3 regions of the Faecalicatena sp. genome follow, and region 1 is predicted to be linked to each of the others. Evidence: predicted binding sites of a transcription regulator. Region 1 holds the regulator's gene; each other region holds the start of a gene.

The links. The regulator HrcA, encoded in region 1, represses chaperone genes, less so after heat shock. The targets are predictions, from matches to a motif close to TGTTAGCACTCNNNNNNNNNGAGTGCTAACA.
Region 2: a site for HrcA is predicted at 1,987-2,017, ahead of htpG (molecular chaperone HtpG). Genes of this name have one in related genera too.
Region 3: a site for HrcA is predicted at 1,760-1,790, ahead of AC4OGX_RS06985 (co-chaperone GroES). Genes of this name have one in related genera too.

What each region holds. Positions count from the first base shown of each region.
Region 1 covers NZ_JBZUUL010000006.1:106,272-109,560, reverse strand. Annotated here, with positions in the region: gene hemW (radical SAM family heme chaperone HemW) at 1-687, shown strand, start outside; gene hrcA (heat-inducible transcriptional repressor HrcA) at 1,060-2,109, shown strand; gene grpE (nucleotide exchange factor GrpE) at 2,137-2,844, shown strand; gene dnaK (molecular chaperone DnaK) at 2,875-3,289, shown strand, end outside.
Region 2 covers NZ_JBZUUL010000036.1:60,064-63,352, forward strand. Annotated here, with positions in the region: gene htpG (molecular chaperone HtpG) at 1-1,892, opposite strand, end outside; gene AC4OGX_RS16485 (GNAT family N-acetyltransferase) at 2,172-2,672, shown strand; gene AC4OGX_RS16490 (hypothetical protein) at 2,727-3,289, opposite strand, start outside.
Region 3 covers NZ_JBZUUL010000013.1:163,616-166,904, forward strand. Annotated here, with positions in the region: gene groL (chaperonin GroEL) at 1-1,369, opposite strand, end outside; gene AC4OGX_RS06985 (co-chaperone GroES) at 1,446-1,733, opposite strand; gene AC4OGX_RS06990 (hypothetical protein) at 1,866-2,192, opposite strand; gene codY (GTP-sensing pleiotropic transcriptional regulator CodY) at 2,276-3,055, opposite strand; gene topA (type I DNA topoisomerase) at 3,171-3,289, opposite strand, start outside.

The DNA of each region.
Region 1 (3,289 bases):
CAGGTGGCAGGTTTAGATCCGGAGCATATTTCAGCGTACAGCCTGATCATAGAAGAGGGAACACCTTTTTATGAGCGGTACGGAAAGGAAGAGCCAGCACAAAGGAATTCTTTTGAAAAACAGGCCAAAGATCCCTTGCTGCCGCCACTTCCCGATGAAGATACGGAGAGGGAAATCTATGAATTGACCGTTGATCTGTTGTCTGGATACGGTTACAACAGATATGAAATTTCGAACTATGCAAAAGAAGGTTTTGCCTGCCGCCACAATCTCGGATATTGGGAGCGTACAGAGTATCTCGGTATCGGACTGGGCGCTTCCTCCCTGCTTAGCAGCAAACGCTTCCATAATACTGCAGATTACAGGACTTATATAGAGAAGGTAAAGAAAAAAGAAGATATCAGAGAAGACATAGAATTACTGTCTAAGAGCGAGGAGGCTGAGGAATTTATGTTTCTGGGGTTAAGAAAAACCAGAGGGATCTCAGCGAAAAGATTTTGTGATATTTTCGGAAAGCCTGTTCTGGAGGTCTATGGAGCGCAGATAGAAAAGTTATGCAAAGAAGGCCTGCTTGAGATATCAGGAGATGATATCAGATTGACAGAACATGGGATTGATGTCAGCAATACCGTGTTTGTAGAATTTTTGGACCCGGATTTTTTTCACGGGCATCCAATAGAACTTTAGAGGCACTTAAAGGTCCGGCACAGCATTTTATGGATGGAATTTGATGTACGGCATCAAATTCCATTGAGGGCTGAGCCGAGTTTTCATCAGGAAAACTCAGCGAATCCCTCATATTCCGCAAAATACTGCGCCGGACCTTTTAGTGCCTATTAGTGAACGATACAGCCCGAAAAAACGGCATCTCCGTGCTCCGCCGCCCCATAACAGACGAGTGAACTGTTACTATTAAAATTTAAAGTATAAAAAATATATAAAGAGTGTTGACAAAAGGAAATCTCAGTGCTATCTTAATATACGTAAGGTGTTAGCACTCAAAACTAAAGAGTGCTAATAAGCAGAAAATCAATACTCTGCGAAGGAAAGGAGGAGCCTATGGCAGGAATCACAGAACTGAGTGAGAGAAAAATGGTTATTCTTAAAGCGATCATTCAGAATTATCTGGAGACGGGAGAGCCGGTTGGTTCGCGAACCCTTTCTAAATACACGGACTTGAATTTAAGTTCAGCAACGATCCGCAATGAGATGGCAGACTTAGAGGATCTGGGGTATATTTTCCAGCCTCATACTTCTGCAGGACGTATTCCTTCTGATAAGGGATACAGGCTCTATGTTGATATGCTGATGGTAGAAAAGGAGCAGGAGATCATAGAGCTGCGCAACACCATGCTTGAGAAGACGGATGAGGTCGATAAGGTATTAAAGCAGGCCGCCAAGGTTCTTGCAGCGAATACGAATTATGCGACCATGATCTCAGCACCGGTCAACAGCAGGAACCGGTTAAAGTTCATCCAGCTTTCCCAGGTGGATGAAGAGCAGATCGTAGCAGTGATCGTGATGAACGGCAACGTCATCAAGAATAAGATCATTGAAGTCAGTGAAACCTTAAGTAATGAACATTTATTTAAATTGAATATGCTGCTCAACACGACATTGAACGGAATGTCGATCGAAGAGATCAACTTAGGGCTGATCGCAAAGTTGAAAGAGCAGGCAGGCATTCACAGCCAGGTAATCAGTGATGTTCTGGATGCGGTAGCCGAGATCATACATGTGAGTGATGACATGGAGATCTACACAAGCGGCACCACCAACATTTTCAAATATCCGGAACTAAGCGACAAGGAAAGCGCACAGGAGATCATCAGTGCATTTGAAGAAAAGCAGCAGCTGGCGGAGCTCGTTACAGAGACCCTTGCCAGTGAAGAGAATCATGGAATTCAGGTATACATCGGAGATGAAGCGCCAGTGAAGACCATGAAGGACTGCAGCGTTGTGACAGCAACCTACGAATTGGGCGAGGGCATGAAGGGTACGATCGGTATCATAGGTCCCAAGCGTATGGATTACGAACATGTCATGAAGTCGCTGAAGACTCTGCAGAACGAGTTGGATGCAATTTATTACAAAGACCCAAAAGAATAGGAAGGTGAATAGCTGGTGGAAGAAAATATGAGCAAAGAGGATATGGTAAAAGAAGCAGTAGAAGAGGCGAAGGCAAAGGCGGCGAAAGAGGCCGAGGAAGCTGCGAAATGCGCTGAGGAAGCCAAAGCCTGTGAAGAAGCCGCCGATACAGAGGATGCGGCAGCAGAAGAGGCCGAAGGCGAAGCAGAAGATTCTGCAGATGAGACAGCAGATGATGCAGATACCGAGGCAGAAGCTGAGGATGGTAAAGAGAAGCCGGGCAAAGAAAAGAAGCTGTTCGGCAGAAAGAATAAGAAAGATAAAAAGGACGAGAAGATTGAAGAGCTGACTGACCGGCTCACTCGTCAGATGGCAGAGTTTGATAACTTCCGCAAGCGTACGGAAAAGGAGAAATCCCAGATGTACGAGATTGGAGCGAAAGATATCATAGAAAAGATCCTTCCGGTCGTTGATAATTTTGAACGCGGCCTGGCAGCTGTGCCAGAGGAGGATCAGTCCAATCCTTTCGCACAAGGGATGGAAAAGATTTATAAACAGCTGATGACTACATTGGAAGAGATCGGTGTCAAGCCGATCGAGGCAGTAGGCAATGAGTTCAATCCGGATTTCCACAATGCAGTGATGCATGTTGAGGATGAAGAGCTGGGAGAGAACATCGTAGCCGAGGAGTTTCAGAAGGGCTACACATACCGCGACAGTGTAGTGAGACATAGTATGGTAAAAGTTGCAAATTAATTTGAGAAAATAATTCAGGAGGAAATGATCATGGGCAAAATCATTGGTATTGATTTAGGTACAACAAATAGCTGTGTAGCAGTTATGGAAGGCGGACAGCCGGCAGTTATCGCGAATACAGAAGGAGCAAGAACAACTCCGTCAGTCGTAGCATTTACAAAGACAGGGGAGCGTCTGGTAGGTGAGCCTGCAAAACGTCAGGCAGTAACAAATGCAGACAAGACAATCTCTTCCATCAAGAGAGAGATGGGTTCTGATTATAAGGTAACAATCGACGACAAGAAGTATTCTCCACAGGAGATTTCTGCAATGATCCTTCAGAAGCTGAAAGCAGATGCAGAAGGATACTTGGGAGAGAAGGTTACAGAGGCAGTTATCACAGTTCCGGCTTATTTCAACGATGCTCAGCGTCAGGCTACAAAGGATGCTGGTAAGATCGCAGGTC
Region 2 (3,289 bases), on a different contig from region 1:
AGCGGATGATTTGCATTCAGGATCAATGTTGCCTGACTTCCGAACATTCCGGCATCCATTCCGCCCATGCCGTACATCTTCATCATTTCTTCCATACGTCTTGACTGCTCCGGAAGAACTGCCATTGATGCAACATTATCATCTTTGAGTTTCTCTACTTTGACATCCAGTTTATCATTACCAAGCTCCTTGCGGAAGATCTCAACCAGATCATCCGTGGTCTTCTTAAATGTTTCTTTTTCTTCCTCTGTCACTTCATCCTTTAAGGAATCATGCACATCGGCATCGATCCTCTGGAATCTGAGCTCTGGATTGCGCTGCTCCAGATAAGTGATAAATGCAGAATCAATATTGTGTGTCAGCAGGATCGCATCCTGTCCGTGTTCCCTGAACATGTTGATGTACTGGCTCTGCTGCTGTTCATTGGTCACATAGAAGATATCCGTCTTCTTCTCTTCTTTGTTCTCATCCGCATTTTCTTCTGCAGTTTCGTCTGCCGTCTCAGCCTTCTCTGTGTTCTCTTCTGCGTCCACAGAAGCCTCATCAGCATTTGCCTTGATACATTCCTCTAAGGTCATGTATTTGTGATCCAGGTTCTTGAAGAGGATAGAATCCTTTACCTTCTCCCCAAACTTCTCATCTTTGAGGCATCCAAACTTGATGAACGGACTGATATCATCCCAGTATTTCTCATAATTCTCCTTATCTGTCTTGAACATTCCGTTCAGCTTATCTGCAACCTTCTTGGAAATGTAATCTGCAACCTTATTGACAAATCCATCGTTCTGCAGTGCACTTCTGGATACGTTCAGCGGCAGGTCCGGACAGTCGATCACACCCTTTAATACCATCAGGAATTCAGGGATCACCTCTTTAATATTATCTGCGATAAATACCTGGTTGTTGTAAAGCTTGATCTTTCCTTCAATGGAATCATACTCTGTGTTGATCTTCGGGAAGTACAGGATTCCCTTTAAGTTAAACGGATAATCCATGTTCAGATGGATCCAGAACAGCGGCTCCTTATAATCCATAAATACCTTGCGGTAGAAATCAATATATTCCTCTTTCGTACATTCGCTCGGACTTTTTGCCCACAGCGGATGAATGTCGCTGATAGAAACAGGACGTTTTACGATCTTAGCCTTTTTCTTAGGCTCGCCCTCTTCGCCTTCCTTTGGCTCCTCTGTGATATGCTCTACCACCTCGTCTGTATCGAGAAGATCTGCTTCATCAATTGTCTCATATTCCGGCTCGGCATTTGCCTTGGACAGGAAAATCTCTACCGGCATGAAGGAGCAGTATTTCTCCAGAACTTCTCTTGCCCGATATTCGTTGGCAAACTCAAGGCAGTCGTCATTTAAAAACAGCGTGATCTCTGTTCCCACCTCTGTCTTGCTGCCTTCCTGCATCTCGTACTCTGTACCGCCTTCACTGACCCAGTGTACCGGCTTAGCCCCTTCCTGATAGGACAGCGTATCGATATGCACCTCGTCAGCAACCATGAAGGAGGAGTAGAAGCCCAGTCCGAAGTGTCCGATCATCTCATCCTCTGTTGTCTTGTCTTTGTATTTCTCCAAAAATTGTGTTGCACCTGAGAACGCGATCTGTGTAATATACTCTTCTACTTCATCTGCAGTCATACCAAGACCGTTATCGATGAACTTCAGAGTCTTTTCTTCTGGATTGACGATCACCTGAATCTTCGCCTTGTAATCATCCGGCAGATCATACTCGCCCATCATATCCAGCTTTTTCAGCTTTGTAATAGCATCACAGCCGTTTGATACGAGCTCACGCATAAAAATGTCATGATCAGAATATACCCATTTCTTAATAATCGGAAATATATTCTCACTGTCAATGGATAAGTTACCTCTTTTTGTTCCCATATATAACACTCCTTTTCATTATAGTACATAATATTGCGACCCAATTATCGTCTAGTAGATATTCTAATACACTGTATTTTAAAAGTCAATAAAAAATTAGCACTCTTTTAAAGTGAGTGCTAATAAAATTATTAAAAATATAAAAATTCTATAAACTAATTGGCTTGATTCTTCAAAGCTTCCCATTTTTAGCCTTACGCTCATATTTACGTTATCCTATAAAAAATGGTATACTGATTACACAAGACATCAAAATTTATACCTAAAAGGAGTATCATCATGACTGACACATTTCAGACGCTCAAAGTAGAAACTAATACACAAATCCAAGAAGTCGCCGCTTTGGCAGATATCATCTGGCATGAGCATTTCACACCTATCATTGGAATCGGGCAGGTCGAATATATGGTAGACAAGTTCCAGTCCGTACCTGCTTTAAAGACCCAGCTGGAAGATGGTTATGAATATTATCAGATATTTGATAACGGAGAATTCTGCGGATACTGCGGCATCCATCCAAAGAAGGGCAGACTGTTCTTAAGCAAGCTTTATGTAAAGAAAGAATACCGGGGCAGACATCTTGCCACAAAGGCATTCCAATTTCTGAAGGACTTATGTAAGGAACGCGGGCTGACTGCCATATGGCTTACCTGCAACAAGCATAATGACAACAGTCTGGCTGTATACCGCCACTTAGGATTTGAGACCATCGATACCCAGGAGGCGGATATCGGAAACGGTTATATCATGGATGACTACATCATGGAATACAGACTTTAGCAAATGACCGGGAACCTTTTTGGCCCCCGGTCATTGTACATCTCATAAAACTCATTATCTATACTGATCATAATAAGAATCATAGTCATTTGAGACAATGAACTCACTCGGCTTTAGTATCACCGCTGCATCCTGGGATGATACTTCCGTTCCTTTCGGTATGACCAGATTGCGATATGTAGCTTCATATCCGCTTTCTGATATCCATTTTGACCTCTTTAAATAGTTCAGCTCTTCATCCTCAAAATCTGTGTAGAGAGGTATCTTATACTCGATGGCAGACCATCCTCCGGCAGATTCGACATCATAGACCCCTTCCGGGAAATCCTCCCCTGCAACGACCTGCTCGCCCTTTTTCAGTAAGATCTCCTCAGTGAGCGGGTTTTTGACAGGGGGATTCATCGTATCATTCCTTGCATTCTCTGTTTTCAATTTGACCTTCAGATCCCCTGTTATTTCGAGCACTGCTCCTTCATAGATCCTGACATCCTCCCATTTATCTATTTCATCATATTCGGCATCTTTCCCAATGGACTGCCACAGATAAATGGAATTTTCCGGATCGTTCACCGTTGCCGAACCACTGCCATCGCTTAAGAGCACTTCATAGTTTCCCT
Region 3 (3,289 bases), on a different contig from region 1:
CATTTGTTGCGATGTGGTACAACGGTGCTTCCAGGGCTTTTAATACCACTTTTGCTCCTGTCTTCTCATCACCTTCCAGTGTATCTGCAAGCATAGCAACCTCTTTTGCTGCATGGATATATGCAGAACCGCCTCCTGCGATGATTCCTTCTTCAACAGCTGCTCTTGTAGCGTTCAAAGCATCTTCCATACGAAGCTTTGCTTCCTTCATCTCAGTCTCTGTTGCAGCACCTACACGGATCACTGCTACGCCGCCTGCCAGTTTAGCAAGTCTTTCCTGTAATTTCTCTTTATCAAATTCAGATGTTGTCTCTTCGATTCCTTTTTTGATCTGAGCAACTCTGTCTTCGATTGCTTTCTTATCTCCGCAGCCATCTACGATCACTGTGTTTTCCTTCTGAACCTTAACAGATTTTGCACGTCCAAGCTGATCCAGTGTTGCTTCTTTTAAGTCCATTCCAAGCTCTTCTGAGATCACCTGTCCGCCTGTCAGGATTGCGATATCCTGCAGCATCTCTTTTCTTCTGTCGCCATATCCAGGTGCTTTTACAGCTACTACGTTGAATGTTCCACGCAGCTTATTAACGATCAATGTTGTCAGTGCTTCACCTTCAATGTCCTCAGCGATGATCAGAAGTCTTGCTCCGGACTGAACGATCTGCTCTAACAGAGGAAGGATCTCCTGAATGTTAGAAATCTTCTTATCTGTGATCAGGATGTATGGTTCATCCAGATTTGCTTCCATTTTCTCCATGTCTGTTGCCATGTATGCGGAGATATATCCACGGTCAAACTGCATACCTTCTACCAGATCAAGCTCTGTCAGCATTGTCTTGGACTCTTCGATCGTGATAACACCATCGTTGGAAACCTTCTCCATTGCGTCTGCTACCATCTGTCCTACGGAATCGTCTCCTGAGGATACAGCTGCAACTCTTGCGATCTGCTCTTTATCTTTTACCTTGCTGCTCATCTTAGCGATCGCTTCAACGGCAACATCTGTAGCTTTCTTCATACCTTTACGAAGAACGATCGGGTTAGCGCCTGCTTCCAGGTTCTTCATTCCTTCATGGACCATAGCCTGTGCAAGAACAGTAGCTGTTGTTGTACCATCACCTGCCACATCATTTGTCTTGGAAGCAACTTCTTTGATCAGCTGTGCTCCCATGTTCTCGAATCCGTCTTCCAGCTCGATCTCTTTTGCGATAGTCACACCGTCGTTAGTGATAAGCGGTGCACCGAATGATTTGTCAAGTACTACGTTTCTTCCTTTTGGTCCTAATGTTACTCTTACTGTATCAGCCAGCTTGTTCACACCTTTTTCTAATGCTGCTCTGGCTTCTGATCCGTATTTGATTTCCTTTGCCATGTCTGTCACTCCTCTTTCATATTCTTATCTGAATCTATTATTCTCTGAATACGTTACTTTATAAATGTTATTAACCTTACTCTTCTACGATTGCTAAAATGTCGCTCTGTTTTACGATGATGAATTCCTCTTTATCGAGTTCTACATCTGTACCTGCATATTTGGAGTAGATGACTTTATCCCCAACCTTAACCTGCATCGTTACTTCTTTTCCATCTATATTTCCACCAGGTCCAACTGCGATAACTTCTGCTTCCTGTGGCTTCTCTTTAGCCTGGCCCGGAAGTACGATACCTGATTTTGTTGTCTCTTCTGCTTCTAATTGTTTTAATACAATCTTGTCACCCAATGGTACTAATTTCATAGTAATTCCTCCTTAATTTTTGTTTTTATTAGCACTCATTTCTTTCGAGTGCTAACCTCATGAATATAAAATAGCACTCTGTTTCCAATTTGTCAACAGACTTTCTCATTTTTTATATTTAGTTTATAAACGTTATTTTCTCTTAACAGGACGCTTCACACCCGAGACGTTATAAAAACCATTTTTAATCTTAAATACGATCATGTTGCCATACTCGCATTGATAGCGCTCCTTCACGATTCCCGTACAATACAAAAGTTCTTTCTTAGTGGAAATATAACATTGATACTTGGCATCCAGTGAGATCACAGTCAGATCATCCTCCTTTAGCAGCAAGTATATGTAATCTTCTTCCAAATCATACTTAAAAACCTGGCAATGATGTGATGTATCATCAAAAATACCATCCGCCGAAATCACGCTCTCCATCTGTAAATCTACCGGGTTCCCTTCATACATTTTTTCATGCCTCCTTCATTTTAAGAAAGGGCATCAGCTGCCTGACGCCCTCTTACAATTCCCATTATCGTGAAAATCATCTTTTATATACGTTCTTTTTTAATCTTCTCTAATTCTGTGAATACATAATCATTCAGAACTTTGATATAAGTTCCTTTCATTCCTGAAGAACGTGATTCAATGACTCCTGCACTCTCAAACTTTCTCAGTGCATTGACGATCACGGACCTTGTGATCCCGACGCGGTCTGCGATCTTACTTGCAACGAGGATTCCCTCTGTCCCATCTAGTTCTTCGAAAATATGGATGATCGCTTCCAGCTCTGAGAATGATAATGTGCTGATCGCGGACTGAACAATATGCTCTTTCCTGGTCTCCTCTGCACTTTCCTCATTCACAGAACGAAGCATCTCAAGTCCTACTACTGCTGTACCATATTCACTTAAGATAATATCATCAATCTCATATACGGAATCCTGCTTATAAATAAACAGTGTTCCGAGACGCTCTCCCGCGATATCGATCGGTGTGATGATCGCCTGATAGCCTTTGACTGCATCTGCTGAAAAACCTAACGTCTCCAGATTGACATTTTCTTTTGTTGATAAAATGCTTAAAAGACGTTCATTGAGCATTTCATCGATGTGTGAACCAACTGCTTCAGTGATCAGTTCTTTGATCCCGTCCACCTGGCTGCATTTGCTGACTCCCAGGATCTTCCCTTTTTTACTTACTACAAGGACATTGGAGTTCAGAATCTCCGTAAGGACAGCACAAATATCATTAAAGACTACCTTACTGGAATTGTTGTTATGCAGTAACTTGTTAATCTTTCTTGTCTTATCCAATAACTGTACGCTCATCGATTTCCTCCAATTCTAATTGTATATACAAATCTTTTCAATTTACTCGATACTGTTATGTTATCATACAACTTTTGAAATATCAACGTAATTTATCTAATTCTTTTCTAAATTTCTAATTCTTTTTCAAATTTCGGACATATCCGCATTTTTCGTCCGCACAAACCAGCTTATTTCCCTTTTCTAACATATAGTTTCCGCATTCCGGACACTTCTCTTTTGACGGTCTCTGCC